DNA from 3 places in the Cellulomonas hominis genome. Region 1 is predicted to be linked to each of the others. Evidence: riboswitches for the same ligand, from Rfam matches in the RefSeq annotation. Region 1 holds a riboswitch; each other region holds the start of a gene.
What was found. Region 1 has a riboswitch for cyclic di-AMP ahead of HNR08_RS04515 (C40 family peptidase). Riboswitches for the same ligand answer to the same signal wherever they lie in the genome.

Region 1 (9,663 bases):
AGCTGTGGGACGTCCGCGCGGACCTCGTCACCCTCGGCAAGGCCCTGGGCGGCGGCGTGCTGCCGGTGTCCGCGGTCGTCGGGCGCCCGGACGTGCTCGGGGTGCTGACGGCCGGCACGCACGGCTCCACGTTCGGCGGCAACCCGCTCGCGTGCGCGGTGGGCATCGCCGTGGTCGACCTGCTGCGGCCCGGGACCTACCAGGAGCGCGCCCGGACCCTCGGCGCGCACCTGCACGAGCGGCTCGCCACCCTGGTCGACACCGGCCTGCTGGTCGGCGCGCGCGGCGTCGGGCTGTGGGCGGGCCTGGACGTCGAGCCCGGGCGGATGACCGGCCGGGAGCTGTGCGAGCGGCTGCTGCGGCTCGGCGTGCTCGCGAAGGACACGCACGGCTCGACCATCCGGCTCGCCCCGCCCCTCGTCATCGAGCCGGACGACCTGGACCTGGCGCTCGACCGGCTGACGCAGGCGCTGCGCTGAGCGCGGTGCGGACGCCCCTCAGGAGAACCGCATCGCCGTGTAGAGCCGCCCGTTCAGCGTGACCGCGCCGATCGAGACGGTCGACTTCCCCTCCTTGAGGATCCACGCCCGGTGCGGCGGGGAGTTCAGGTAGGCCGCGATCATCTCGGCGTCGCTCGCGGGCTGCACCCAGCCGACGATGTGGTCGTTCCCGGAGTGCCAGATGCTGCCTGCGGCGGCCATCGCGGCGGCGTGGTCGGCCAGCGACGCGGACCGGACGACGGTCAGCGCGCCCAGGCCGGCGTCGGCCCGGGCGGCGTTCAGGGCGCTGCCCAGTCCGCTGACGCCGTACGACTGCACCCCGGCCGCCCACGTCGCGGCCGGCGCGGCGGCAGCGGCAGCCGGTGCGGCGGCGGCCCCGCCCCCGGACGCCGGGCGGGCGGCGCGGGCCGTGCCGCCCGAGCCGGAGCCGCGCGACCGCTGGGCGGCCTCGGCGGCGGCGCGCTCGGCGGCGATCCGGGCGGCCTCGGCGGCCTGCCACGCGGCCTGGGCCTCGACCGCCGCCTGCTGCGGGGCGGCGACCTCGGCGGTCCGGGCGGCGAGCGTCGCCGGGCTGGTACCGGTCCCCGCGGTGCCCGCCGCGGCCGACAGGGCGTCGGTCGCGGTGCGCAGGGCGGCGAGGGCGGGCTCCCCGGCGTGCGGCGACGCGGCCGCGGCGGCCTGCGCGGCGGTGAGCGCCGTGCCCGCCCGCGCGACGGCGTCCGCGACGAGCGCGTCGTACCGGGCGGCGGCCGCGGCGGCCCGCGTCCGGGCGGCGAACTCCGCGTCCACCCGCTGCGCCGCGTCGAGCACGGCAGCGCGCTCCTCGACGCGGGCCCAGGCGGCGGCGCGGGCGTCGGCCCGGAGCTGCACCACGACGCCCGCGGCGACGGCACCGACCAGGGTCGCGCAGAGCAGGACGACCGCGACGGTGCGTCCGGTCCGGCGCCGGCGACCCGGAGCGGCGGGCGCGGGTGCCACCGGGGCGGGGCGGGTGCGCTGGGTGGGGATCGTCCCGGGCGGTGCCGCGGGGTGGGTCTCGGGTGCGCGCGGCGCCGCGGGCCGGCCCAGGGCCGTCGTCCCGGCGCGCGCGGGACCGGCGTCCCGTGCCGACATCCTCGATCCTCTCGATCCGTCCCCCTGTCACGGATCCCATCGGCGCGCGCCGCCCGCTCCTGAAGCCCTGCGCGCCGTTCACCCGCGCGACATCCCCGCCGAGACTGCAGGATCCGTCTGCCCGACCCGGCCACCGGGCCGCGGATCCTGCAGTCTCGGCGCACGCCGCATGCCGCACGCCGCGCCGGGGGGGCGGCGCGCGGGGGCGCAGGGCGCACGCACAGGCGCCCCCGGGCGTGCGCGAGGATGACCCCGTGCCCCCCACGTTCTCCGGCGACCTCGACCCCATCGACGAGGCGATCCTCCGCGAGCTCGCGGTCGACGCGCGCGCGTCCTACGCCGACCTCGGCGCCGTGGTGTCCCTGTCGGCGCCCGCCGTGAAGCGCCGCGTCGACCGGTTGCGGGAGCGCGGGGTGGTCCGCGGGTTCACGGTGCTGCTGGACCCGGCGGCCCTGGGCTGGGCGACCGAGGCGTTCATCGAGCTGTTCTGCCACGGCTCGACCAGCCCGGCGACCATGCGGTCCGCGGTCGAGCGGTACCCCGAGGTCGTCGCCGCCAGCACGGTCACCGGCGACGTCGACGTGGTGGTCCAGGTGCGCGCGCGGGACATGCGGCACCTGGAGCAGGTGGTGGAGCGCCTCGCCGCCGAGCCGTTCGTGGCTCGCACGCGCTCGACGATCGTCCTGTCCGCCCTGGTGCGCCGCCCGGATGTCCCGCCCCCGGCCTGAGGATCAGCCCGCGGCGGCGGTGCCGTTCCCCGCGCCCGCGGCCTCCGCGCGCTCCAGGCAGCCGTTGGTCACCACCATGACCGGGCACGCCGAGTGGTGCAGCACCGCCTGGCTCGTCGAGCCCAGCAGCAGGCCCGTGAACCCCCCGCGGCCCCGCGAGCCGACGACGAGCAGGTCCGTGGCCGCCGAGAACTCCGTCAGCAGCTCGGCCCCGGTCCCGTCCAGGACGTGCCGGCGCACGGTCGCGCCGGGGTACTGGGCCAGCGCCCGGTCGACCACGACGTTGAGGCCCTCGGTGACGTCGGCGAGCACCTGCGTCTGGTCGATCGTCGCAGGCAGCCACGCCATGACCCCCGAGCCGCTGCCGACGGGCACCCCGGCGACGGCCGTGAGCTCCGCGCCCCAGGCCTGCGCCTCCTCGATCGCGTACCGCAGCGCCAGGTCCGCCTGCGGCGACCCGTCGACGCCGACGACCATCCGGCGCACCGGCCGGACCACGGGGGCGGACTCGTCGTTCGGCACCACGCCGCCGCGCCGCTGGTCGCGCAGCGGGACGACCACCGTCGGGCAGTGCGCGTGCGCGGGCAGGGTGGAGGACACCGTGCCGAGCAGCCGGTCCGCGAAGCCGCCCTTGCCGCGCGTGCCGACCACCGCGAGCGACGCGTCCCGGGACATCTCGACCAGCACGGCGGCGGCGTCGCCCGTCGCGACCGTCGTCGTGATCTCCAGGTCCGGGCCCTCGGCGCGCTGCCGGGCCTCGGCGAGCACCGCGCGGGCGCCCTGCTGGATCGCCGTGTCGTCCAGGGCGGCGTACCCGCCGTCCAGCGAGGCGGCCGTGAACGACGGCAGCGTGTACGAGCACACGACGTGCAGCGGCCGGCGCCGCGTCCGGGCCTCCGCGGCCGCCCAGTCGAGGGCGTGCATGCTCGCCGCCGACCCGTCGACTCCGACGAGGATCTCCGCGTCCCGCTTCATGGCTCTGACCTCCTTGGTCGCACACCCCAGTGTGCTCCCTGATCATGCCCGCCGACCACTCGACACGGGGACGCGCGTGGAGAACTCTTGACGAAGCCTTGGACTCGGGGCGGGCGCGGGACGGTGCCCGGCCGCGCCCCGGCGGCGTCAGGCCGCGAGGTACGCCGACCAGGCCGGCTCGTCGACGGCCGCCCCGTGCAGGAACGCCGTCGCACCCCGCGGGGGCGACGGCGTGTACGCGAGCTCCCAGCCGAGCTCATGGAGCAGGTGGTCGGCCTTGCGGTGGTTGCACCGGCGGCACGCGGCGACGACGTTGGCCCACTCGTGCCGGCCCCCGCGCGAGCGCGGGTGCACGTGGTCGACCGTGTCGGCGTGCGAGCCGCAGTACGCGCACCGGTGGTCGTCCCGCTGCAGCACGGTGCGGCGGGTCGGTGGCAGCGGCTTGCGGACCGGCACGTGCACGTACCGGGTGAGGCTCAGGACCACCGGCAACGGGACCACGATGCGCTCGGCGTGCAGCACGCGGCCGTCCGTCTCCAGGACCGTGGCCTTGCCGGACATGACGAGGGTGACGGCCCGGGGTAGGGCGACCACGCAGAGGGGCTCGAGGCTGGCGTTCAGGAGCAGCGTCCTGGGTGGCGCGGGCAGCAGCAGCACGGCGTTACTCCTAGACCAGGTCGAGGGCCCGCCTGGCTGACGGGCCCGCTGGGGGAGGCACAGCAGTTGCAGCGTACGCGCACCCGCGGCGATCCTGCGCCGTCATTCCGGCCGGGGCGCGCGCCACCGGTCCGGCCGGGAACGCCCGGACCCCCACGGCCGTGGTGGCCGTGGGGGTCCGGGGACGTGCGGGGCGGTCCTGCTCAGCCGATGCGGATGAACACCGGGGAGGACTGCCAGATGCTGCGGAACTGGATCGTCTTGCCGGGGCGCGGCGAGTCGATCTGCTGGTCGCCGCCGGCGTAGATCGAGATGTGACCCGGGCTCCAGATCAGGTCGCCCGGCTGGGCCTCGGACGCCGAGACGACGGTGCCGGCCGCCTTGATCGCGGACGACGTGCGCGGCAGCGAGATGCCGAGCTGCGCGTACACGTAGGAGACGAAGCCGGAGCAGTCGAAGCCGTCGGGCGTGGTGCCGCCGGACAGGTACGGGACGCCGACGTAGCGGGCCGCGACCTCGAGGACGGCGTTGCCGGCCACCGACTGCGGGACGGCGCTCGCGGCGGCGGCCGGCGCGGCGGCGGTCTCGGCCGTGGCGGCACGCTGGGAGCTGCGCGACGCGGCGCGCTCCACGACGGGCTCGGGCTCGGGCTCCGGCTCGGGGACGACCGCGGTGACGGCGGGGGCCTCGAAGGTCCACGCGGCGTCGGCCGGGGAGGTCACGACCGGGGCCGCGTCGAGGACGGTCTTCGCCGAGGCGGTCAGCGCGGTGGTGTCCACCGCGGTGAGGGCCTGGTCGCCGGAGCTGGTCGCGGCGGTCGCCGGCACGGCGACCATGGAGACCATGAGGCCCGAGGACGCCGCGACGACAGCGGTGCGGCGACCGGCCAGGGCGATGGTGCCCGTGGCGGCGGTGGCGAGATCGGTCAGGGGGGTGACGGGGCGACGCGCGGAACGGTGTCGAGCGCGCACAGCACTTGCGGTCACGTACAGCCTCTCCTGGCGCCTACGAGGTGAGCTGTCGGGTTCGGGTTGGAGATACCCGGCCGCGTGGCGCTCCCGGACGGACCGGTCGCGTCGCGCGGCTTCACCCCAAGGACACCGTCTCCGGTGCCCGCATGTGGTTCCCCCGCCCCTACCGGCGAGTCCGTTCGGACCTCGGGCGGCGGCAGGGCTCGGCGTACCGTCCAAGGGCTCTGACAGAGGAGGGTTCCGTCGGAGCGAGACCGACCGTACCGGACCCCGGAGCCGATTGTCACGTTCCGGTCACGGACAGTTTCCCCGTCAGGGGAACGCTCACACGCACCGCCAGGTCACCGGTGCACGACGGCCCCGCGAGTGGCGTACGCCACAGCCGCGGGGCCGTCGGGTCGGGTGGGGCCGGGACAGGCGTCAGGACACGGAGAGGAACACGTGGCGGGCGACCTCCTGCGGGAGGTCGAGCACGGTCTCCGCGCCCGGGGCGCCCACCGTCACCACGCCGCCGTTCTTCTCGACGACGACCTCGTTGCCCGGCTTGACGCCGGCCTGGGCGAGGCGCGCGAGCAGCTCGACGTCGATCTGGATGGGCTCGCCGATCCGGGCCACGACGGCCTTGGTCGGGCCACCCACCGCGGCCGCCACCGCGACCGAGGACTGGACGCCGTCGAGGAAGCCGACCGGGGTCCGCTCCTCGCCGATCTCGTCCAGCCCCGGGATCGGGTTGCCGTAGGGGTCGAAGTGCGGGTGGTCCAGCAGGCCGGCCAGGCGCCGCTCGACACGCTCGCTCATGACGTGCTCCCAGCGGCACGCCTCCTCGTGCACGTACTCCCAGTCGAGGCCGATCACGTCGACCAGCAGGCGCTCGGCCAGCCGGTGCTTGCGCATGACGCGCATCGCCTTGGACTGGCCCTCCTCGGTGAGCTCCAGGTGCCGGTCGCCGGACACGACCACGAGCCCGTCGCGCTCCATGCGGGCGACCGTCTGGGACACCGTCGGGCCGCTGTGCCCCAGCCGCTCGGCGATGCGGGCGCGCAGCGGCGTGATGCCTTCCTCGGTGAGCTCGTAGATGGTCTTGAGATACATCTCGGTCGTGTCGATCAGGTCACTCACGCCGGTGCCCCTTCTGTCGTGCGCGCGGACGTCCGTCCACAGGCTAGTTGGTCCCGCCGACGGAGTGGGGCCTGCGCGTATCGTGCGGCGCGTGACCGTGACGCCCGCCACCGTGACCATCCCTGCGCACCTGCTGCCGTCGGACGGCCGGTTCGGGTCGGGGCCCGCGAAGGTCCGCGAGGCGCAGGTGCGCGCGCTCGCCGAGGTCGGCCGGACGCTGCTCGGCACCTCGCACCGGCAGGCGCCCGTGAGGTCGCTCGTCGGCCGGGTCCGCGCGGGGCTCGCCGAGCTGTTCGCCCTGCCGGACGGCTACGAGGTCGCGCTCGGCAACGGCGGGTCCACGGCCTTCTGGGACCTCGCGACCCTGTGCCTGGTGGAGCGCCGGTCCGCGCACGCGGTGTTCGGGGAGTTCGGGTCGAAGTTCGCGGCCGCCGCTGCGCGCGCGCCGTTCCTGGGCGACCCGGTCGTGACCGAGGTGCCGGCCGGCACCTCCGCCACCCCGTCCGCCGCCGACGGCGTGGACGTGTACGCCTGGCCGCACAACGAGACCTCGACCGGCGCCGTCGCCCCCGTGCGCCGGGTGCCGGGGTCCGCGGACCAGGGCGCGCTCGTGGTCGTCGACGCGACGTCGGGCGCCGGCGGCCTGGCCGTCGACGTCGCGCAGACCGACGCCTACTACTTCGCCCCGCAGAAGTCGTTCTCCTCGGACGGCGGGCTGTGGCTCGCGCTGCTGTCCCCCGCTGCCGTCGAGCGCGCCGCCCGCGTCGAGTCCTCCGGGCGGTGGGTGCCGGAGTTCCTGTCGCTGACGACGGCCGTGCAGAACTCGCGCGCCGACCAGACGCTCAACACCCCGGCGATCGCCACCCTGGTGCTGCTGGCCGAGCAGGTCGACTGGATGCTCGCGAACGGCGGCCTGGCGTGGTGCGCCGAGCGGACCGCGACGTCCTCCGGGCACCTGTACGGCTGGGCCGAGGCCCGCGACTGGGCGACGCCGTTCGTCGCGGACCCCGGGCAGCGCTCCCCCGTCGTCGGCACCATCGACCTGGCCCCCGGGATCGAGGCGCCGACCGTCGCCCGGATCCTGCGGGCGCACGGCGTCGTCGACGTCGAGCCCTACCGCAAGCTCGGGCGCAACCAGCTGCGCGTCGCGATGTTCCCCTCCGTGGAGCCGGACGACGTGCTGGCGCTCACCGCGTGCCTGGACCACGTGGTGGACCGGCTGGGCTGAGGCCCCCGGCGGCCCGGCTCAGCGGGCCCGGTGCCCCCGCCGGACCGACAGCGCCACCATCCCGGCGCCCAGCAGCACGGCCGCACCCGCGACCGCCACCAGCGGCCACGAGTTCGCCCCGGTCACGGCCAGCACCGCGGACTGCGTCTCCGGCGCCGCCAGCACCTGCGACGTCGTCGTCACGCCCAGGACGCCGGACTGCGGCGGGTTCGCGCAGGCCGAGGTCGCCGGCGGGTAGGACACGACGGTGGCGACGGACGGGTTCACCTCGAACTCGACCCGCACGCTCGGCCGCGTGAAGGAGTACGCGTCGAACTCCTCCCAGGTCCCGTCGGGGTTCCGCGTCCAGCCCGGCCAGTCGACGACGACCCCGTCCTGGATCACCGTGCCCGGCCAGTAGATCCGGCCGCTCAGCGGGAGCCCGGACAGCACCGCGTCGTCCCCTGCGGGGTTGACGAAGGTGATCGTCACGGTGGTGTTCGGGGTGCCGAACGGATCGACGGCGTAGTCGAGCGCGGGGGCGTCGCCGAGGCAGATGCCCGCCGCGCGGACCAGCACGAGCTCGCAGCGCCCCGGCGGGGCGTACCCCTCGCCGGCGGACGGGTTCGCGCAGGCGGTGGCCGGGTCGGGGGCGGGGACCTCCGGATCGGGGACCGGGTCCACCACCGCGGGCGCGGCGAGCGCCGGCGCCGGGGCGGCGGCTGCTGCCGGGCCCGCCAGCGCCAGGACGGCCCCGGCCGTGACGGCGACCGTCGCCAGCAGCCCGAGGGCCGCTCGTCGCATCCGTTCCATGTCCCACCTCCGCGTGCTGCCGGCCCCGTTGCCGGTCCCGGGGGCGCACTCCCGCACCCCGCCCGATTCGTACAAATCGGACATTTCGCCCATGGTAGGCACACGATGGGGTCCGGTGCCGACCGGAATCACGGGTGAAGTTCCGCGTGATCACGCGGAACCGCGGCATCCGGGTGACGACGGGGCGGTGACCTGCCGCGCCGACCACCGGAACGGGTGACGCGCCGCCGCCGCGGCCGCGCGCGACACGCCCGGGCGCCTCAGGGCACCGGCGGGCACGCCCCGGTCACGACGCCCGGGCCGTCCAGGGTCGGCGTCGTCCACACGGTCAGCGCGCCCGCGGGCGCCGGGACGGTCACCGTGTACCGCTCGCCCGCGCCCGGCTCGAGGCGGGACGTGACGACCGCGACGTCCCGGCGCGCGACGGTGCCGGTCTGCCCGCCGACCACCGCGTCACCCCGCCGCACCTCCCCCACGGCGCCGTCGCGCGCGGAGTAGAAGGAGACGTTGGTGGCCAGCCAGCCCGGCGCCAGGCCCGAGCCGCCGTCGCCGAGCACCTGCGCCGGGTACGTGGTCACGTCCGCGGGCGGCCGGTAGTCCAGCGCCACCTCCACGCGCGCCTCCGGGTGCGCCGTGCCGCAGCCGGACATCGTCACGGTGACCGCCGCATCGAGGTCGAAGTCGAGCTTCCCCGCCGTCGCGTCGTCGAGGAACACCCCGACCGCCTGCCCGACGGTGCCGGTCGGCGTCGCCGCGTCCCCCGTGAGGAACGCGCCGCCCAGGGCGGAGGCGCCGACCCGCGCCTGCTCGTCCGCCCGCGCGGACCACACCGCGACCCGGCGGGCCGCCACCGCGTCCGCCGCCACGGTCGCCGCGGCCTCGGCCGCCGCCGGATCCAGCGCGGCGTCCCGGAGCACCGTGAACGCCGCCCCGGCGACCTGCGCGTAGAAGGCGTCCCCGAACCGGGGGTCGCCGTAGGTGAGGTAGGCGTCGCGCAGCAGGGCCCGCAGCAGGTCGTCGCCGCCCAGCTCCGCGCCGTCGGCCTCCACCGTCCGCCCGGTGGCGCCGAGCAGGTCCGCGACGACCACCGGGTCGGTCGCCAGCACCCCGTCGACCACCTGCCCGGTGGACTCCCGCCAGAACGCCGCCGCGAGCTCCGCGGACCGCGGGAAGTCGGGGGTCAGCGCGACGTCCTGCACCCACCGGCCCAGGCGGTCGCCGTACAGCGCGAGCTCCGCGTCGCTCAGGGGCATCGCCGCACCCGCGAGCTCGGGCAGCTCGACCGTCCCGCGCTGCCCGACCAGGCCGACCGCCCCGTCCCGGGCCTGGAGCACCGTGACGGCGCCGACGATCCCGCCCTGGGCGCGCAGCTCCGCGGGGTTCCGGGACAGCAGCAGGTACGTCCGTGGGCCGTCCTCGCCCAGCAGCGCGGGGAGCACCGGCGCGAGCGACCGCACCGTGGCCAGCGCGTCGTCCGCGCCGTCCAGCGCGTCCCGGAGCTCGCCGACCGGGCCGGCGACGGGGCCGAGCAGTCCGGCGGTGCCGATCGCGTCCAGGTCGGAGCTCAGGCGCTGGGCCAC
Region 2 (9,663 bases), 1.2 Mb from region 1:
GTCGGCCGCGCGCTGCCCCTGACCGCCGCCGCGGGCGGGCTCGCGACGCTGTCGATGATCGGCGCGCCGCCGTTCGCCGGGTACGTCGCCAAGGAGGCCGCGCTGGAGGCGCTGGGCCACGACGGCGACCCGCTCGGCGTCGTCGTCCTGGTCGCGGTCGCGGTCGGCTCGGCGCTCACCGTGGCGTACGGCCTGCGGCTGTGGTGGGGCGCGTTCGCCAGCAAGCCGGTGCTGTCGCCCGCGGCCGTGCGCGCCCTCGCTGCCGCCCGCGACGCCAAGGACCCGTCGCGGGACGTCAAGGAGCCGGTCGACCACTCCGCGCACCCCGACGACGAGCGCGCCGTGCCGGCCCCGGTCGGGCGCCCGTCGCTCGTGCTCGTCTGGCCCGCGATGCTGCTCGCCGTGCTCGGCCTGGCCGTGGCGCTGCTGCCGGGTCTCGGCGAGGAGCTGCTCGCCCCGCAGGCTGACGCGTACCCGGCCGGCGAGCCCGGCCACCTCCTGCTCTGGGGCGGCTTCACCCCGACGCTGGCGATCACCGCCGTCGTGCTGCTCACCGGCGTGCTGCTGTTCGTCGCCCGCGGCCCCGTCGAGCTCGCGCAGGCCGCGGTGCCGCACGTGCCCGAGGCGGACCGGCTGTACCGCCGCTTCATGCGCCGGCTCGACGACGTGGCCGCCGACGTCACCGCGTTCACCCAGCGCGGATCTCTGCCGGTGTACCTCGGCGGGATCCTGGTGGTGTTCGTCGTCACCGTCGGCGTCCCGCTGGTCGCCTGGAACGGGATGCCGGCCGAGACCCGCGTCTGGGACCGCCCGGCGCAGGCCGTGGTCGGGGCGTTCGTCGTGGTCGCCGCCGTCCTGGTCGCCCGCGCCCGCCGCCGGCTGAAGGCGGTCATCCTGCTCGGCGTCTCCGGCTACGGCGTCGCGGCCCTGTTCCTGCTGCACGGCGCCCCGGACCTCGCGCTGACGCAGGTGCTGGTCGAGACCGTCACCCTCGTGGTGTTCGTGCTGGTGATGCGGCGCCTGCCCCCGTACTTCTCCGACCGGCCGCTGGTCGGGTCCCGGTGGGTGCGCCTCGGCATCGGCCTGGCGTTCGGCCTCACCGTCGGCGGGCTGGCGCTCGTGGTGCCCGGCGCGCGGGTGCACGCGCCGGTCTCCGTGGACTTCGCGGAGGAGGCGTACTCCTACGGCGGCGGCAAGAACATCGTCAACGTGACGCTGGTGGACATCCGCGCCTGGGACACGATGGGCGAGATCTCCGTGCTGCTGGTGGCCGCGACCGGGGTCGCCTCGCTCGTGTTCCTCCGCAGGCGGTCCGGGGCGATCTTCCGCGCCGGCGACGCCCCCGAGTCCCGGCAGGTGTGGGGCGGCGGCGAGGACCCGATGGCCGCGGTGCGCCGGCCGGTCGCCGAGCGGCCGTCCTACCGGTCCCGCGAGTGGCTGCGCGCCGGACGGACCCTGGCGCCGCGCCGCCGGTCCGTGGTGTTCGAGGTCGTGGTCCGGCTGCTGTTCCACACGATGATCGTGTACTCGCTGTTCTTGCTGTTCTCCGGGCACAACGCCCCCGGCGGTGGGTTCGCGGCGGGCCTGGTCACCGGCATCGCGCTGATCGTGCGGTACCTGGCCGGCGGCCGGTACGAGCTCGGCGAGGCGGCCCCCGTGCAGCCCGGTCTGCTGCTGGGCAGCGGCCTGTTCCTGTCGGCGGGCGTGGGCCTCGGCGCGCTGATCTTCGGCGGCTCCGTGCTGCAGTCCTGGATCATCGACATCGCGATCCCCTTCATTGGCCCGACGAAGGTCGTGACGTCGTTGTTCTTCGACGTCGGCGTATACCTCGTGGTCGTCGGCCTAGTGCTCGACATCCTGCGCAGCCTCGGCGCCGAGATCGACCAACGCGCCGAGCGGTCCAGTATCCGCGATCACGTGGAAGGACCTACCGGGTAGCGCAGAGCCTCCGCTCCACCGGCGGCGTGAGGGTGGCGCGAGCAGCGCAGGAGTGTGTCGAATCGCGGCCAGCGGAGCGCGTGTACTCACCTGCACCCCTTTCGGGGTCGCCTCACACCGGCTCCTGGTACGCGGCAACCGCATCGAGACACCCGTCGACACCGACGGGGGACCATCCGTTCCGGGCACTGGGCTGTCCGCCGGCTCCCGTGCTGGGCGCTCGGCCTGATCGCAGTGCCCTCCGCCTTCGCAGTCGGTACACGCGCCCGAGGGCCCGCTGCACAGCACGGATAGGTGACAACGGCTCGCAGGCGGCGAGTGCGCCTGAGTGGCCATGATCGTCCAGTGCTTTGTTCGGGGGTCAGGCGTCCGAGGCGGAACTGAGGCCGGCGGTGGTGGCACGTTCCGTTCGATCGAGGTGATGATCGCCAGGCGCCGCCTCGCGATCAGGCACGCCCCCGCAGCCGCGGCGAACAGGGGGCCTTACTTACCCCACGCGGATGAACACCGGAGACGACTGCCAGATCTCCCGGATCTGCACCGCCTTGCCCGGCACCGGGGCATCGACCTGCAGGTTGCCCCCGGCGAAGATCGAGATGTGTCCCGGCGACCAGATGAGGTCCCCTGGCTGGGCCTGGTCCCGCGGCACCTCAACCCCTGCGTAGCGCTGAGCCGCCGACGTGCGCGGCAGCTTCATCCCGACCTGCGCGTACACGTAGGACGTGAATCCCGAGCAGTCGAAGCCGCTCGGTGTGGTTCCGCCCCACACGTAGGGCACGCCCACGAGGCTCGATGCCGCCTCGACGATCGCGCTGCCATTCGCGCTGGACGGCGCGGGCGCCCCGATCTGGGGCGATGGGACAGACGCCTCGTCCCGAGCCGTGCTGCGCGTCGCAGCCGGGGCTCGCTCAGGTTCCGGCTCCGGCTCGGGGGTCGGCGGTGGCGTCACCGCCGTGGCAACCGGATTGTCGAACGTCCAGGTGGCCTCGGCCGGCGTTGCGACGACCGGCGTGGACTCGATCGCCGCTCTGGCCGCCGACGTAAGTCGTGCAGTGTCCAGCGGCGCGATCCGGCTCTCGTGGTGGGAGGGCATCGTCGCGGACGCCGGGGTTGCCACCAGCGAGACGACCATGCCTGACGTCGCGACGGCGACTCCGGTGCGCCGCCCAGCGGAGGACAGACCGGAGGCGGCCGCGGCCTGTGCGTCGGTCCAGGGGGTTCGGGTGCGCCCGACCGCGCGGTGGCGCGCTCGGGTGAAGGGGCGTGCGGGCATCGACGACTCCTGCTGCCTGCGAGGTGAGCTGTCGGGTTCGGGCCGGAGCAGCCCGGCCGGTCCGTCGGGACCGGCTTCACCCCAAGGGCACGACGTGCCCGTCCATCCTGGTTCCCCCGCTCCTGCCCGTGCGGTCTGCGAGTCGTCGAGCAGCGGCAGGACTCGGCGTTCTGCTCGACCCACCCAGTCGGCGCCTGGGTGGCGACGATGCTAGGCACGAGCAGCGGGTGTGTCACCGCCCGCGCGACTCGCGCCGAAGCAGGGGGCACGCTTTGCGACACCCGCACGGGCACACGTCGCTCCGATAAACGCACTGGTCACGGGCGCTCAGGACGACCGGGCGCGACCGTGCGCTCCGACCGCGACCTGCGACGATCTTCAGCGAAACTTCATCGAAGCCAGTGCAGCAGCTTGATCCGCCGAGGGGAACGTGGAGGCAGATCACGGTTCCAGGGCGCCCCTGGGGTCGACGGCATGAGGAGTCACCACGAGTATGATCCACCGCCGTCCCGTCGCCGTCGCCGCAACGGCCGCCGTCGTCCTGACCGTGGGTGCTGCCGCGTTCGCGGTCGCGCGTGCGCTGGATCCCGCCGCGCACGTCGCGGTCCAGAAGAGCATCACGCTTCCCGAGGTGGACCGGTACGACATCACCCAGGCGACCATGCAGGGGATCGCCGACCTCGACATCACAACAGCGGAGATGGAGGTGGGCGGTCGGACCATCGAGCGGTATCTCTACGCCGACTCCGCAAGCGAGGACGTGCACGGCGCTGGCGTGCCGATCGTCGTCGACGTGGGCCAGCGGCTGCAGATCGACGTCAGGAACTCCACCGACACCGCGACCAACATCCACTGGCACGGGATGAGCGTGCCGAACGACCAGGACGGTCCAGGCATCCTCATCGAACCTGGACAGGAGCATCGGTACGAGTTCACCGCAGCCCGCGCAGGAACGTACTGGTACCACTCGCACGAACGCCCCGTGCGCGACCAGGTCGATCGCGGCATGTATGCACCGTTCATCGTCCGCGAACCCGCGGACGCGCGCTACGACCTCGACCAGGTCCTCGTGCTGGACGACTGGGTCGTGGATCGGACTACCGGTCACATGGAGGTCGTCGGCGACGTCGACACCGTCAATGGTCGCACCGGCGACGACATCGAGCCGATCAGCATCACCGCCGGGCAGATCGCGAAGCTCCGGCTGGTGAACGCCTCGACCGCCAAGACCCAGAACCTGACGTTCCCGCTCGACGTGCGCGTCACCCACACCGACGGCGCACCCCTCGTCGAGCCCTACAGCACCCGCCGGCTCAGCATCGCCCCGGGCGAGCGCTACGACGTCGAGCTCGCCCCGGTCGGCGACCTGAGCTCGGGCTTGTCGATCACCAACGAGCGCGACAACGGAATGACCATCCCCGTCCACTACACCGCCTCGGATGCCCCCGCGGCTGTCTCGCCCTTCATCCCTCCCGCACCCAGCGCCCTCGCCCCCGACCTGGTGAGCCGCGAACCGGACATCGAGATGGTGCTCGCCGACGCGATGGCGATGTCCGGCGGCATGGGAATGGCCTGGACCATCAACGGCGACGTCTTCCCCGATGCCGAGACGTTCGACGTGCAGGTCGGTCGCACCTACGTCGTCCGCTTCCGCAACGCCGGGCGGCACCGGATGGACCACCCGATGCACGTGCACGGTGCGCACTTCCGGGTGCTGTCCACCGATGGACGGCCCCTCGAGCGGGAAGTGTGGAAGGACACCGTGACGGTGCCACCGGACAGCTACGTGGACGTCGCCGTGACCTTCGACCAGCCCGGGACCTGGATGGTCCACTGCCACATCCTGGATCACGAGGACGCCGGGATGATGACCAGCATCACGGCGACGTGAGACAGAGTGACCGGCGGCCGCAGTGGCGCCGCGTTGACACCCCGCCGGCATCGCGCTCGTGGATCACTGTCAGCCTCGACGAGCGAGACAGGTGGCCGGCGCTGGCCCCCGTCGCGGCGCTCGGCCTGGTGGCCGCAGGACTGATGGCCCGACTGGGTCTGCCGCCGGTCGACCTGCACGGGCCGTTGCACCGCTGGTGGTCGGTCATGGATCCCTTGTGCGGCGGGACGCGATCCGTGCGGCTCGCCGCGATGGGTGACTTCGCAGAGGCATGGCGATACAACCCTCTCGGCCCGATCCTGGTGACCGGAGCTGTGCTGGTTGTGCTGCGGTGGTGCGCCGGCAGCGCGACCAGCAGATGGCTCGGGCTCGACCTCACCGACCGCCGACCCGTGCGCGTTGCTGCCCGGCTCCTCGTGACACTGCTGGCCGCTCTGCTCGCGGTCCGCCAGCAGCTCAACGTCGAGCTCCTGCGGTAGCCTCCGCGCCGACTCCGCCTGGCCCAAGCCGCGACGCCCTCTGCCGGCGCGCGGTTCTCGGCTGGACGAGTACAAGAGTCTCGTCGATGGGTGGCTGCATGCAGATCTGCGCGCTCCGCGCAAGCAGCGTCACACGGCGAAGCGGATCTTCGACCGGCTGCGCATGGAGCACCACGCGGACGTGTCGTACTTCATCGTCAAGAAGTACGTCGCGGCGCGGCGTGAGGAGATCCGCGGTCGAGGAGGGTCTGGGTCCGTCGCGCGTGTTGGTGCCGCAGACGCACGTGCCCGGCGCGGAGGCCGAGGTCGACTTCGGTGACGTCACGGTCGAGCTGGCCGGCAAGCTGGTGGTCTGCTCGTTGTTCTCGTTGCGGATGTCCTTCTCCGGCAGGGCCGTGCACCAGGTCTTCACCTCCGGCGGCCAGGAGGCGTTCCTGGAAGGGCACGTCCATGCCTTCAGCGTGCTCGCCGGGCTACCGACCGGCAAGATCCGCTACGAGAACCTCAAGCCAGCTGTCGCGCGTGTGCTTGGCTTTTGCTCGCGTTCGGGCAGGGACCGAGCGGTGGACGCTGGTCCGCTCCCACTATGGTCTGGACGCGTTCTACTGCCAGCCCGGGATCGAGGGCGCGCACGAGAAGGTCGGGCTCGAGGGGCAGGTGGGCTGGTACCGCCGCAACCACTTCGTCCCCGTCCCGAAGGTCGCCTCGCTGGCGGAGCCCAACGCGATGGTTGATGCCTGGGACGTGTCCGACGATGCCCGCAGGATCGGTGGGCGTGCCCGGAGCGTCGGTGAGCTGTTCGCGATCAAGGCCCCGCTTCTGGCACCGCTGCCGGACCAGGAGTTCGAAACCGGCCGGTGGTCTCACCAGCGCGGTGACCGGCATGCCCAGGTCAACGTGCGCACGAACCGGTACTCGGGGCCGGTGCGGTTCGCCGGGCGGAAGATCTCGATCCTGCCGCGCGCCTCGGACCTGACGATCTACGACGGCCGCACCCAGATCGCCCGGCACGAACGCCTCCCTGACAAGCTGGAGTCCCGACTCGACCTGGACCACGACCTTGAAGCGCTGATCCGCAAGCCTGGCGCCCTACCGGCGCGACCGCGTTGGACACGCGCCAGCGGCAGGTTCACACCCGTGCATGACGCCTCGTGGGACGCCGCCCGCAAGGCTCACGGAGACGCCGACGGCACCCGTGCCCTGATCGACGTCCTGCTCCTGCACCGGCACATCGCTCATCAGCACGTCGTGGCCGGACTGGCCGCCGCCCTGGAGGTCGGTGCGCTGACCAACGCGGACGCGGTCGCGCTCGGGGCGCGTAAGGCGGAAGACGGCCGCCGCGCAGCGACGCCCAGCGCGATGCCGGACCGGGCGGAGCTGGCCCGGCAGGTCGCCCACTTCCTGACGGAGCGGCGGCTGCGTACCCGCCTGCCCACGACACGCGCTCGCTGCCAGACATCAGCGAGTACGACGACCTGCTACCCAGCCGGCGCCGGCACGCCCGGCCGGCGAGCGGCTGAACGGATCCCGGAGGGGCTCAGGTGGAGATGACGACGCAGACCTCGGCGACGGGCAGTGACCGGGTGCCGCGACGGCGAGGCTTGACCGAGGAGGCCACCGACGCCGCCATCGACCAGGCTTGCCGCATGATGCGCCTGCCCACGACCCGGGGCGTGTTCGAGGCGAACGCGGATGCTGCCGCCCGCGAGCAGATGACCTACCGCGGGTTCCTCGCCGAACTCCTCCTGGCGGAGTGCGACGACCGCGCCCGCCGACGATCCGAGCGCCGCATCAAGGCCGCCGCGTTCCCGCGCATCAAGACGCTGCGCGAGTTCGACTTCGACGCGAACCCGAATGTCGACCCCAGGACCAGCAACGCGCTCGCCAAGTGCGACTGGGTTCGCCGCGGCCACCCGCTGTGCCTGATCGGCGATTCCGGAACGGGCAAGTCCCACCTGCTCATCGCGCTCGGCACCGAGGTCGCGATGGCCGGGTTCCGGGTCAAATACACCCTGGCGACGAAACTCGCCAACGCGCTCGCCGAGGCCGCCGACGAGATGGTCCTGACCAAGACCTTCAGCGGCCCAGGTCGAGCTGGGCGGCCACGGTCCCGGCCGCCGCGGCGGCGAACACCGTCACGGCGATGGCCCGCGCCGCTGCTGGTGTTGCGGTGATGGTCCACGCGCCGGCCCCGGCCAGGAGCGCGCCGACGCCCACGCCGGTGAGCTCGCCGACCATCAGGGTAGGGCGATCCGCCGCACCAGGGTGCTGGTGGTGCGGCGGATGCCCGGGTCGCCGGCGGCACGGTAATGACGGATCGTGTGGACCCCGAAGGACCCAGCCGGCCCACGCGATGTAGGCGGCGAGCGTGACCTACCCGGTCGCGGTCACGGTGCGGCGGTCGCGAGGGACGGAGCCGGCGCGTGTTCGCGGGCGGAGATCGGTTGGTAGCGGCCGGCGCGCACACCATTGGCGATGACGAAGACCTCGGCGACCTCGTGGACGAGGACCACCGCGGCCAGCCCGAGCGCCCCGAACAGGGCCAGCGGGATCAGCACACCGATCAGGGCCAGGGAGAAGGCGACGTTCTGCCACATGATGGTCCGGGTGCGTCGGGCGTGGGCCAGGACCTGAGGCAGGTGGAACAGGTCGTTGCCCATGAGTGCGACGTCGGCGGTCTCGATCGCGACGTCGGTGCCCATGGCGCCCATCGCGATCCCGACGTCCGCGGTGGCCAGGGCGGGGGCGTCGTTGACGCCGTCACCGACCATCGCGACAGGGCGGGTCTCGGCGATCTGCCGGACGATCGACGCCTTGTCCTCGGGGCGCAGGTCTGCGTGCACCTCGGTGATGCCGGCCTCGGCCGCCAGGGCGGTGGCGGTGCGCTCGTTGTCGCCGGTGAGCATCGCGACCGTGTACCCCGCACGGGTCAGGGTGTGCACGACCGCGCCCGCTTCGGGGCGTAGCTCGTCACGGACCCCGATTACACCGAGCAGCGCGCCGTCGTCCTCCACCATGACAGCGGTCGCCCCCCGACCTTGGATCGCGGTGACCTCGCCGACCATGTGGCCGGGGTCGATCCATCCCGGGCGTCCGAGGCGGACCTCGCGGCCGCGGTGGGTGCCGGTGAGCCCGGCGCCCGGGTGGGCGACCACGTCGCCGACCTCGGGACGGGCCCCCGTGGCGGCGAGGATCGCGCGGGCCAGGGGGTGCTCCGAGCGTGCCTCGAGCCCGGCGGCGAGAGCCAGCAGCTCGTCACGGGAACGGCCAGGGGCCGCGACGGCGTCGACGACGGCCGGGTTGTTCGCCGTCAGGGTGCCGGTCTTGTCCAACGCGAGAGCCCGGATCTTGCCGAGCCCCTCGAGCGCGGCACCGCCCTTGACCAGGACACCGTTCTTCGATGCCGCACCGACCGCGGCGACCACGGTCACCGGCACCGAGATCGCCAGCGCACAGGGGGACGCGGCCACGAGCACGACCAGGGCCCGCTGGATCCACACCGCCGGGTCGCCGGCCAGGGACCCGATGACAGCGATGAGTGTCGCGGCGATCAAGATGCCCGGCACGAGCTTGGCCGCGATCACATCGGCGAGGCGTTGTCCTGGGCCCTTGCGGGCCTGCTCGGCCTCGACGATGTGCACGATCCGGGCCAACGAGTTGTCCTCGGCCCGCGTGGTGACCTCTACCTCGACGACGCCGGCGCCGTTGATCGACCCGGCCAGCACCGTCGCGCCGGGGCCGGCCTCGACCGGGACAGACTCGCCCGTCAACGCCGACACGTCCAGGGCGGTCGTGCCCGTACGGATCACCCCGTCGGTCGCGACCCGCTCTCCGGGGCGCACCAGCAGCACGTCACCGACCACCAGGTCGGCCGGGTCGAGCGCGACGTGCTCGCCGCCGCGCACCACGGTCGCCTCGGTGGGGACCAGGTCCATCAGCGCGCGAAGACCCCGGCGGGTGCGGGCCAGGGAGTACTCCTCGAGCCCTTCGGAGATCGAGTAGAGGATCGCGAGCATCGCCGCCTCTTCGACCTGCCCCAGGATCACCGCACCCACCGCGGCGATCGTCATCAGCGTCCCGAC
Region 3 (9,663 bases), 740 kb from region 1:
CGAGGTGAGCGGGAACTGCACGACGAACAGCGCGAGCAGCGCCCACGCGGACCAGCGGTGGAACCGCAGCCCCAGCAGGATCGCGATGCCCATGAGCGTCTGGGCGGCGGTCAGGAGCATCTCCTCGGTCTGGCGGGTGTCCAGCACGAGGGAGGCGGAGCCGCCGCCGGCCAGGTAGGCGATGGGCAGCGAGCCCACCAGCAGGGTCCACTGGTTGATCTTCGAGGAGATCAGGGTCGCGATCGCGGCGGTGCCCTTGCCGCGCCAGGCGAACAGCACGGCGATGATGAACTCGGGCGCCTCGGAGGCGAGCGGCGCGAGCCACTGCACGAGCAGGAACTCGTCGATGCCGAGGCTGGTCCCGGAGGCGACCAGGGCCTCGGCGAACGGCTCGGCGCACAGCAGGATGATGGTCGCCGCGAGCACGAACAGGGCGATGACCGTGGCGCGGCGCTTGCGTCGGGGCAGCGCGCCGATCGCGGCGGCGGTGCCGATCAGGTCGGGCTCCTCAGCCTCGCCCCGGGTGAGCTTGTACAGGTAGAACCCGAACCAGGCGATCATCACGACGCCGAACACCAGGTGGATGTGCCCGGTGGCCGGGATGATGAAAGCGACCACGCCGGCGATGAGCAGGAAGCCGAGCTCCATGCGGTTCTCGGGGTCGAGGGCGAGCGCGGTCGCGGGCTTCTTGCTCACCCGGCCGGCGACGTAGAGCGACACCAGGACGACCAGCGGCCAGCCGAGGCCGAGCAGCAGCCGGTTCGAGCCGGTCATGTTGGCGGCGGCGTACTGGACGTAGGCCGGGTCGCTGCCCGCGGTGTACGCGTAGTACAGGTCCACGGCGTACTCGGGCAGCACGGCGATCAGCGCGAGCACGGCGATCGCGAACCCGCCGGACACGTCGACCTGGGCGGCCTCGGCGGCCCACGCGAGCACGAACGACGCGGCCACGACCGCGGCGCCGAAGATCACCAGCTCCAGCACGGGAGCCGGGGACGCACCCGAGAACCGGGTGATCAGCGCCGGGACCATGATCACGCCGGCGATCGCCAGCGAACGGATCAGGACCCGGGGGGACGGGGGCGGCACCAGGGGTGCTGCTGGGGTGGTGAGCGTCTGCTCGTCAGGGGCGGGCACGGCGGCTCCTCGGGCACGGGCCGAGCCCGCTCGCGCCGGGGGGGGCGCGACGACCTCGACCAGCGGACATCGGCTGGTCGAAGGTCTCGTCCACCACGGCTGACGTGGCGAGGTGACCGGGCGCAGACGCCAGCATGTCGACCACCTCTACCGGCACGCATCAGCGCCGGTCGGGCTACTCCCCTTCGCAATGAGGACAGTAGAGGACCAATGTCACGAATGTGAACCCATCAATACGTGACGCCGATCTAGGAATCTATTTGTTTGGATCTTCTGCATCCGGATCTTCGAGGGCTCGAACACTGATGATCAGGAGCCCGCGCTCCCGGTCCATGAAGGTTTGCTGAAGGGACCGCCGCGCGGGCGCCGATCTGGCGACGCGACGCCTACCGTCATCAGATCCGGACGTTCAGTCCGGGAGCCGCGCGGATGCCGAGTCCTGCCGCCGTCCGGCCCGTCGACGTCGCGTGGCAGGAGCGGGGGACCCAGGTTCCACGGGCGCTCAGGCGCCCTCGGGGTGAAGCCGATCCACGAGACCGGCCGGACGGCTCCGTCCGAACCCGACAGCTCACCTCGCAGGCGACCAGGAGCTCCGCATGCCCACACACCTGCGTGCCCCCTCGCGTCATCGCAACCCCGGTCGCGCTCGTACGCCGCTCACCGACGCCGGCACGAACGCCCGGGCGACCGCTGTCGTCTGGGGTCGGCGCACCGGCGCGGTCGTTGCTACCTCGGGACTCGCCGTCTCTCTCTCCACCGTCCCCGCCTCGGCCGCACCCTCGCCGAGCCGGGCTGCCGAATCGATCGACGTGCGAGCCCTGGATGCGGCGCGGGCCCTGGCCACCGCCGCACCGTCGGCGGTCGCGCCGGCGGAGGCCACCTGGTCGTTCGACGTCCCGGCCGCGACCGCGATCCTCCCGCCCCCTCCGCCGCCCGTTATCGAGGAGCCGCCCGCCCGGTCGACCGACGGAGCCGCATCGCGCGGCAGCCAGCGCGACGAGGCTGCCGAGCCGGCCGAGACCGCGCCGATCGGCGCACCGCCTCCGGCGTCCGCGAACGGCAGCGCCGTCGTCGAGGTCGCGTCGGGCCTGGTCGGCGTCCCGTACGTGTACGGCGGCACGACCCCGTCCGGCTTCGACTGCTCGGGGTTCACGTCATACGTCTACGCCCAGGTCGGGATCGCGATCCCGCGGACCTCGACTGCGCAGCGGGACGCCGGCACGGTCGTGCCCCGGGATCAGGCGCAGCCGGGTGACCTGATCTGGTCGCCGGGTCACATCGCGATCTACGCCGGCGGGAACCTCCAGGTCGACGCCCCCGTTCCGGGCAAGTCCGTGCAGATCCGCGAGATCTGGCAGTCCGATCCGCTGTTCATCCGGATCGGCTGACCGGCGTGCCCCTCGGAGACCTCAGCACGCTGCTCGTGTGGGGAGCGGTGACGGCGTACACCATCGCCCTGGTGGCGTACTCCGCCGCGCTCGCCCGGGTCGCCGACGCCTCGGCCCGCTCGCAGCGCCGTCTCGCAGCGGTCGGGGCCGGAGCCGGGGGCGCTGACGCGCCTGCCTCGCAGGACCCGGCACCGTCTGTGCCGGGCGGGCGGGCGGCCGGCATCGCGCGGTCGACGGCGACCGTGGCGACCGCGCTGCTGCTGGCCGGTGTGGCGCTGCGCGGGGTGGCGGCGGGCAGGTGGCCGACCGCGAACATGTACGAGTTCACGATCTTCGGGATCCTCGTGGCCGCGCTGGTGTTCCTCGGGGTGCGGCGCACGCGCACGGTTCCCTTCGTCGGGGTGCTGGTCACCGGCATCGCCGTGCTGGCGTTGATCGTGGCGCAGAACTCGTTCTACCTGCGGGCGGACGCGGTGCAGCCGGCGTTGCAGAGCTACTGGCTGGTGATCCACGTGAGCATCGCGGTCGTGGCGACCGGGATCTTCACGGTCGCGTTCGCGACGTCGGTGCTGCAGGTCCTGCAGGACGCCCGCGAGTCGGGACGGTCGCGGCTGGACCGCCCGTGGCGCGCGGGCGACGAGCTGCGGCGTTCGCTGCGAAGGTGGCGGATCACCGGGCCGGCGTGGTCGTGGCTGCGCACGGTGCCGACCGCGGTCCGGCTCGAGGCGTTGTCGTTCCGGCTGAACGCGATCGCGTTCGTGCTGTGGACGCTCACGCTGATCGGTGGGGCGATCTGGGCCGAGCAGGCGTGGGGCCGGTACTGGGGCTGGGACCCCAAGGAGGTCGCGACCTTCGTCGCCTGGGTGGTGTACGCGGCGTACCTGCACGCGCGGACCACGCGGGGTTGGCAGGGGCGACGCGCAGCCTTCCTGGTGTACGTCGGGTATGCCGTCGTGATCGCGAACTTCACGGTGGTGAACCTGTTCATCAACGGCAAGCACTCCTACTCGGGCATCTGACGCGTGCGCCGCCCGCTGCTGCCACCGCGTCGCGGTCCACGCGAGGGTCGCGCCGTGCCGGACCGGCGTCGGCTCCCGCAGGACGACCGTTCTGCGATCGTCCTGATCGTCGTGGCGCTCGTCGCGGGCGGCGCCCTGACCCTCACCGGCGTCCTGACGAGCAGCCTCGCTTCGACGGCCGCTGGGGTCGTCGTGCTGTTCGTCTGCTCGACCGGGACGCGGATCTGGTACCTGCGCCGTCGACGGTGACGGTCGGGGCCGTGCTCCCGGTGCTAGTCGCGCGAGCGGGGCGGGCGGTCGCGCCGGTGCAGGACGGCCGAGGGCGCGGCCGCGATCGCGGCCATGCCGAGGCCGACGAGCGCCCACCGCAGGTCGAACGGCAGCCGATCGGCCGCCGCGGGCGCGGTCTCGGGCGTGGGCTCGGTGGTCGGCACAATTCTGCCGGGGTCGGCGCTCTCGGTCGCCGCGGGCGAAGGGGGCACCTCGACCGCCCGCGACCTGTCGGCGGGCAGGACGGACAGCACCAGGAGCAGACCCGTGGCAGCGAGCGAACCCGCCGCCCGCAGGTGGGTCCGGGCGTCTCGTCTCAGCGCGGCGGGCACAGGTCGCCTCCCGAGGTCGTGGTGCCGCCCCGGGGAGGGATCTCCCCGACGGCGGGTGCGCGGGCGCTGTCGGTCTCGGGCACCGGCGGCCTTCAGGAGCCCGTCACCGCGGCGCGGCGCTGGAAGATCAGCACCGCGTTGCCCTGGTACCGCGGGAGCACGAGCCGGCCCATGGAGAGGTCCCGGACGTAGGTGAACCCGGTCTGGCGCCGGTAGTCGAACCAGTTCCCGCTGCCGGTCTCGCGGGTGCTGCCGATGACGATGTAGGTCTGGACGCTCGGGGTACGGAACACCTCGCGCTCGAACGCGTTGCCGACGGGAGGCCAGGAGCACACCACGACCTGGGGGCGGCGGGCGCGCAGGGCTGCGACGGCGTCCTGGCGGACGACGTCGTCGGGGTAGTCGATGGATCGTGCCCAGCTGTGGTTGTCGGTCGCGACGACGTCGACACCTCGCTGGCGCAGGAACCGGCTGAGCGTCCCGTCGCCGGCGGCGATCTCGAGGGTCTCGCGCGAGCCGATCAGCTTCGCGAGCCTGCGCACGAGGGCCGCCGAGTAGAAGCAGTACACCCCGCGCGGGCGGACCAGGGGCATGACGTACCGGCGTTGGCGCGCGAGCGGCCACAGCAGCGTGTACGCGAGCGTCGAGACGGGCTTGCGCTCCAGCCCGCGCCGGAAGAACAGCCGCTGCAGGATCTGACCGTTGAGCCGGTCGAACGCGATCTCGGACCGGTCGACGCCGGCCTCGGCCGTGAACGCGGCACGTTGGACGGCGTGCAGGAGCATCTGCCGGCGGACCTCGTCGGCGACCAGGTCGTCCTTCCTGCGGCGGTGGTCGGGCGATCCGACCCTGGGGGCGCTCAGCTCCGCGACCAGGGCGTGCAGCGCGGTCTCACCGTCCTCCGCGGCGGCGGACAGGCGCGTCTGCACGTCCTCCCACTCGTGGGGGAACACCCGGCGCAGCTCGTCGAGCGTCGGTTCGGTGTCGAGCCAACGCAGGACGTCGGGACGGCGCCCGTCTCGGCTCACAGGACCTCCAGGCTCGCCGCGGTTGTGCCCTTGCAGCATCGCCGCCGCCTGCGCGGGATCGGTGCGAGAAGCACCCGTTCGCCGATGAAGGTCTGCTGAAGGTTCGGGCGCCCCTCGTCACACGACGGGCTGAAAGATCAGGATCAGGCCCTGGAGGCTCTGCGCCCACCGGCCCCACAGGCCGGTGACCAGGGCGATCCCGATCAGCACCAGCATGGTTCCTCCCACGACGGAGATGGCGCGGCGTCGACGGCGCACGATGTCGAGCAGGCGGCTGCTGCGCTGGAGCCCGAGAGCGAGGAGCACGAACGGCAGGCCCAGCCCGAGGGCGTAGGCGGCGGACAGCACGGCGCCCCGGGCGGGTGACCCGCCGTCGAGGGACAGGGCCATCACGGCGGCGAGCGTGGGGCCGATGCACGGGGTCCAGCCGAGCCCGAACGTCACGCCGAGCACGGGGGCGCCCCACAGCGTCGCCGGCGGACGGCGGTGCACCCGGACCTCGCGCTGGAGGAACGGCACGCCGCCGAGGAACGCGACGCCCATGACGATCACGACCACGCCGAGTGCCCGGGTGATCGGGTCCTGCCAGCGCAGCAGCGCCCCGCCGAGCGACCCCGCGAGGGCACCGAGCGCGACGAACACCAGGGCGAACCCGAGCACGAACAGCGCGACACCGAGAGTGAGCCGGCCGCGCCCGGGGGCCGGCGGGGCCGGTCTGCGCCCTGCGACCGCGCGGGCCGGCTGCACGGTCTGCGCGGTCAGCCCGCTGAGGAATCCGAGGTAGCCGGGGACGAGCGGCAGGACGCAGGGTGAGGCGAACGACACCGCGCCGGCGACCAGCGAGACGAGCAGGGCGAGCAGCAGGGGGCCGGAGAACGCGGTGGTCGCGAACGCGGACCCGACGTCGGCTGCGGCCGCGAGGGTAGCGGGGGCCGTCACGCGGGCGCCGGGGTGGGTGCCGGTGCGGCGAGTGCGCGGTCGGCGCCGGTGCGCGGTCCCGGGGTGGTGACGCGGGCGGCTCGGATCCCGTTGAGGATGACCACGACCTCGGCGACCTCGTGCACGAGGACGACGCCTGCCAGGCCCAGCGTGCCGGTCAGGGCCAAGGGGAACAGCGCGATGATGATGAGCAGCGCGAGGCCGATGTTGCCGGTCATGATGCGTCGCCCGCGTCGGGCGTGGGTGATGGCGCGGGGCAGCAGCCGCAGGTCGTTGCCGGTGAACGCGACGTCGGCGGACTCGACCGCGGCGGCGGTGCCGGTCGCGCCCATCGCGATGCCGACGTCCGCGGCGGCCAGCGCGGGTGCGTCGTTCACGCCGTCGCCGACCATCGCGGTGCCGGGACCCAGTTCGAGGACCGCGGTGGCCTTATCCTCGGGTCGCTGCTCGGCGCGCACGTCCTGGATGCCTGCGGCTGCGGCGAGGGCGTGCGCGGTGCGGCTGTTGTCGCCGGTGAGCATGGTGGTCCGCAGTCCGGCGGCGTGCAGCGCGGCGACGGCCTCGGCGGCCTCCGGGCGCAGCTCGTCGCGGATCCCGATCACGCCGACGGTGCGTGCGTCGGCGCGCACGACGACGGTGGTCATGCCGGCGGTCTCCATGGCGTCCAGGGCACCGGTGAGGGACCCCGCTTCGAGCCAGCGGGTGGAGCCGACCTGCACGCGCACACCACCGACGGTCCCGGTGATCCCGTGCCCGGGCTCCTCGACGACGTCCTCGCCCGTCCCTGCGCCGGGCGACGCGGTGAGCAGGGCGCGGGCCAGCGGGTGCGCGCTGCGTGCCTCGACGGCGGCCGCCCAGGCCAGCACCTGCTCGGGGGTGGTGCCCTCGACGGTCCGGGTGTCCACCACCTCGGGCCGGTTCACGGTCAGGGTGCCGGTCTTGTCCAGCGCGACCGTGCGCAGGGCACCCAGCTGCTCGAACGCCTCGCCGGACTTGATCGCGACGCCGAACCTGCTCGCCGATCCGATCGCGGAGATCACCGTGACGGGCACGGCGATCGCCAGCGCGCACGGGGAAGCGGCCACGAGCACGACCAGCGCGCGGTCGATCCAGACCGACGGGTCGCCCAGCAGCGAACCGAGCACAGCAACACCGGCGGCGACCACCAGGACCGCGGGGACCAGGGGCTTGGCGATGCGGTCAGCCAGCCGCGCCCGCTCGCCCTTGCGGGCGTGCGCCTCCTCGACGAGCCGCACGATGGTCGTGAGCGAGTTGTCCCGGCCGTCGGCGGTCGCCTCGAGCTCGAGCGCGCCGGTGCCGTTGACCGCGCCGGCCGGGACGGCGTCGCCAGGCCCGACCTCGACGGGGATGGACTCACCGGTGACTGCCGAGGTGTCCACCGCGCTGCGCCCGGTCACGACCACGGCGTCGGTCGCGACCCGCTCGCCCGGGCGCACCACCAGCACATCGAGCTCGCGGACGTCCTGGGCAGGCACGACGACCTCGCCGGCCAGGCGGGAGAGGCGGGCGGTCTGCGGCATGAGCGTCAGCAGCGCCCGCAGGCCGTGCTTGGCGCGGTCCATGGCCCGGTCCTCGAGGGCCTCGGCGATGGAGAAGAGGAACGCGAGTGCCGCGGCCTCGGCGACGTGCCCCAGGACCACGGCGCCGGTAGCCGCGATGGTCATCAGCAGGCCGACCCCGAGCCGCCGGCGTCGGAGTCGACGCAGGGCACCGGGTACGAACGTCCAGGCCCCGGCGGCCAGCCCGAGCGCGAACGCCACGGTGCTGGCCACCGGCCCGGCGCCCGACCAGTCGAGGGCGTATCCGGTGAGCAGCAGCACGCCGGAGGCAGCGGGCAGCCGCAGCGCGGGGTCGCGCCACCAGGCGACGAACTGGTCCTCGTCCGCGTCGAGGGGTGGGGCGTCGTGGTCGCAGCAGTCGTCCGGCTCGGGGCGCGGGGGCGTGCTGCTCGCGGGGCGCACGCCGATGGACAGGCCAGGTCGCGGCGCGTCGTCCTCCGGTCCGCAGCACTCCCGGCTCATGCGCGCACCTCGATCCGGTCGTCGCCGATTACCCGCGCGGCCGGCCCGGGGTCGCAGTCCGCGCAGCATCCCGGTACGTCGCACGTGTCGTTCGCGCACGGCGTGCCGTCGTCGACGGCGAGGACCACCTCGACGAGGGCGGTCAGCGCGTGCGCGAGGTGCGCGTCGGCGATCGCGTACCTCGTGCGGCGCCCCTCGGTCTCGGCGAGCACGAGCCCGCAACCCCGGAGGCACGCGAGGTGGTTCGAGACGTTCGAGCGCGTCATCCCCAGGACGTCCGCGAGCTCGGCGGGGTAGGCCGGGCCGTCGGTGAGAGCGGCCAGGATCCGCGCGCGGCTGGGGTCGGCCATGGCCCGGCCCAGGCGGGTGAAGACGTCGATGCGCGAGGAACTGGTCAGCACGGGCTGAACAGTACAGCCCTCGCTGTATCGACGAGAAGGGCGATCCGGCGGTCGGCTCACGGTAGGAGGGTCGACCAGTACGACCAGAACCGCTGGACCGCGAGCAGGGTGATCGCGAGGTACCAGACGGTGAGGATGGTCGAGCGGTAGTCCACCGCGACGGCGAGCGCCGACCGGGCGGGTCGCGGCAGGGACAGCTGCCAGCGCTGGAGGTTGCGCAGCGTGACCGACAAGAACAGCGGGATCATGACGGCCCACACGACCAGGCAGTACGGGCACAGGGCACCGATCCGGTAGAGGCTCTGGAACGCCAGCCAGTGCACGAAGACCGCGCCGAAGGTCACGCCGGCCTGCAGGCCGAGCCAGAACCACTCCCCGAGGCGGGCGCCGCTGAGCATGCTCGCACCCGCGGTCAGGACCACGGTGAAGCCCACGACGCCGATCAGCGGGTTGGGGAACCCGAACACCGACGCCTGGTCCGACGCCATCACCGAGGTGCAGGACAGGATCGGGTTCAGCGTGCAGCTCGGGACGTGGGTGGGGTCCTCGAGGATCGCGAACCGCTCGAGGAGCAGGGCGATCGCCGCGGCGAGCCCGATGGCGGCCAGGGCGGTCACCGCGATCGCGCGCCGCCGTTCGGCCGCACGGGGCTCGAACAGCACGGTGCCGGGCGTCGTGGCGACCGCGGTCACGCGCTGCCCGACGCGTCGAGGGCGCGGTCCAGGGCGTCGGTCAGGTCCTGGACGCTGCTCAGCTCGAGGCGCTCACCGTCGAGGTAGAACGTCGGGGTGCCCTGCACGCCGAGCGCCTGCCCGTCGTCGAGATCCTGCTGCACCCGCTCCTGGGTCGAGGGGTCCGCGATCGCGTCGTCGTAGGTGTCCAGGTCGAGCCCGAGGTCCTCGGCGAACGAGCGGAACAGGTCCGCCTGCGAGGTCTGCTGCTCGCCCCACTCGGCCTGGGTCTCGAACATCCGGTGGTACATGTCCTCGACCTGGCCCTGCTGCGCGGCGGCCTCGACGGCCAGCGCCGCGTTCATGGCGTTGGCGTGGCTCGCGATCGGGAAGTAGCGGATGACGTAGTTGATCCGACCGGCGTACTGCTCGCGGA

Region 2: linked by a shared signal. The riboswitch ahead of HNR08_RS10065 (C40 family peptidase) and the one ahead of HNR08_RS04515 (C40 family peptidase) in region 1 are both predicted to bind cyclic di-AMP.
Region 3: linked by a shared signal. The riboswitch ahead of HNR08_RS08165 (C40 family peptidase) and the one ahead of HNR08_RS04515 (C40 family peptidase) in region 1 are both predicted to bind cyclic di-AMP.

The regions. Positions count from the first base shown of each region.
Region 1 is NZ_JACHDN010000001.1:975,442-985,104, forward strand. It holds gene rocD (ornithine--oxo-acid transaminase) at 1-479, shown strand, start outside; gene HNR08_RS04495 (hypothetical protein) at 498-1,613, opposite strand; gene HNR08_RS04500 (Lrp/AsnC family transcriptional regulator) at 1,868-2,341, shown strand; gene HNR08_RS04505 (universal stress protein) at 2,345-3,316, opposite strand; gene HNR08_RS04510 (HNH endonuclease) at 3,464-3,973, opposite strand; gene HNR08_RS04515 (C40 family peptidase) at 4,177-4,959, opposite strand; cyclic di-AMP (ydaO/yuaA leader) riboswitch at 4,962-5,126, opposite strand; gene HNR08_RS04520 (iron-dependent transcriptional repressor DtxR) at 5,365-6,063, opposite strand; gene serC (phosphoserine transaminase) at 6,161-7,291, shown strand; gene HNR08_RS04530 (peptidase) at 7,310-8,074, opposite strand; gene HNR08_RS22220 (DUF4012 domain-containing protein) at 8,344-9,663, opposite strand, start outside.
Region 2 is NZ_JACHDN010000001.1:2,145,996-2,155,658, forward strand. It holds gene HNR08_RS10060 (Na+/H+ antiporter subunit A) at 1-1,938, shown strand, start outside; gene HNR08_RS10065 (C40 family peptidase) at 2,426-3,211, opposite strand; cyclic di-AMP (ydaO/yuaA leader) riboswitch at 3,210-3,389, opposite strand; gene HNR08_RS10070 (multicopper oxidase family protein) at 3,759-5,102, shown strand; gene HNR08_RS22680 (DUF2752 domain-containing protein) at 5,099-5,581, shown strand; gene HNR08_RS21285 (hypothetical protein) at 5,779-6,033, opposite strand; gene HNR08_RS10080 (Mu transposase domain-containing protein) at 6,110-7,132, shown strand; partial or broken gene HNR08_RS10085 (ATP-binding protein) at 7,129-7,674, shown strand; gene HNR08_RS10090 (heavy metal translocating P-type ATPase) at 7,969-9,663, opposite strand, start outside.
Region 3 is NZ_JACHDN010000001.1:1,720,093-1,729,755, reverse strand. It holds gene HNR08_RS08170 (sodium:proton exchanger) at 1-1,137, opposite strand, end outside; cyclic di-AMP (ydaO/yuaA leader) riboswitch at 1,593-1,727, shown strand; gene HNR08_RS08165 (C40 family peptidase) at 1,947-2,525, shown strand; gene ccsB (c-type cytochrome biogenesis protein CcsB) at 2,531-3,544, shown strand; gene HNR08_RS08155 (hypothetical protein) at 3,599-3,793, shown strand; gene HNR08_RS08150 (hypothetical protein) at 3,817-4,146, opposite strand; gene HNR08_RS08145 (class I SAM-dependent methyltransferase) at 4,239-5,174, opposite strand; gene HNR08_RS08140 (cytochrome c biogenesis CcdA family protein) at 5,292-6,113, opposite strand; gene HNR08_RS08135 (heavy metal translocating P-type ATPase) at 6,110-8,155, opposite strand; gene cmtR (Cd(II)/Pb(II)-sensing metalloregulatory transcriptional regulator CmtR) at 8,152-8,556, opposite strand; gene HNR08_RS08125 (vitamin K epoxide reductase family protein) at 8,613-9,248, opposite strand; gene HNR08_RS08120 (DsbA family protein) at 9,245-9,663, opposite strand, start outside.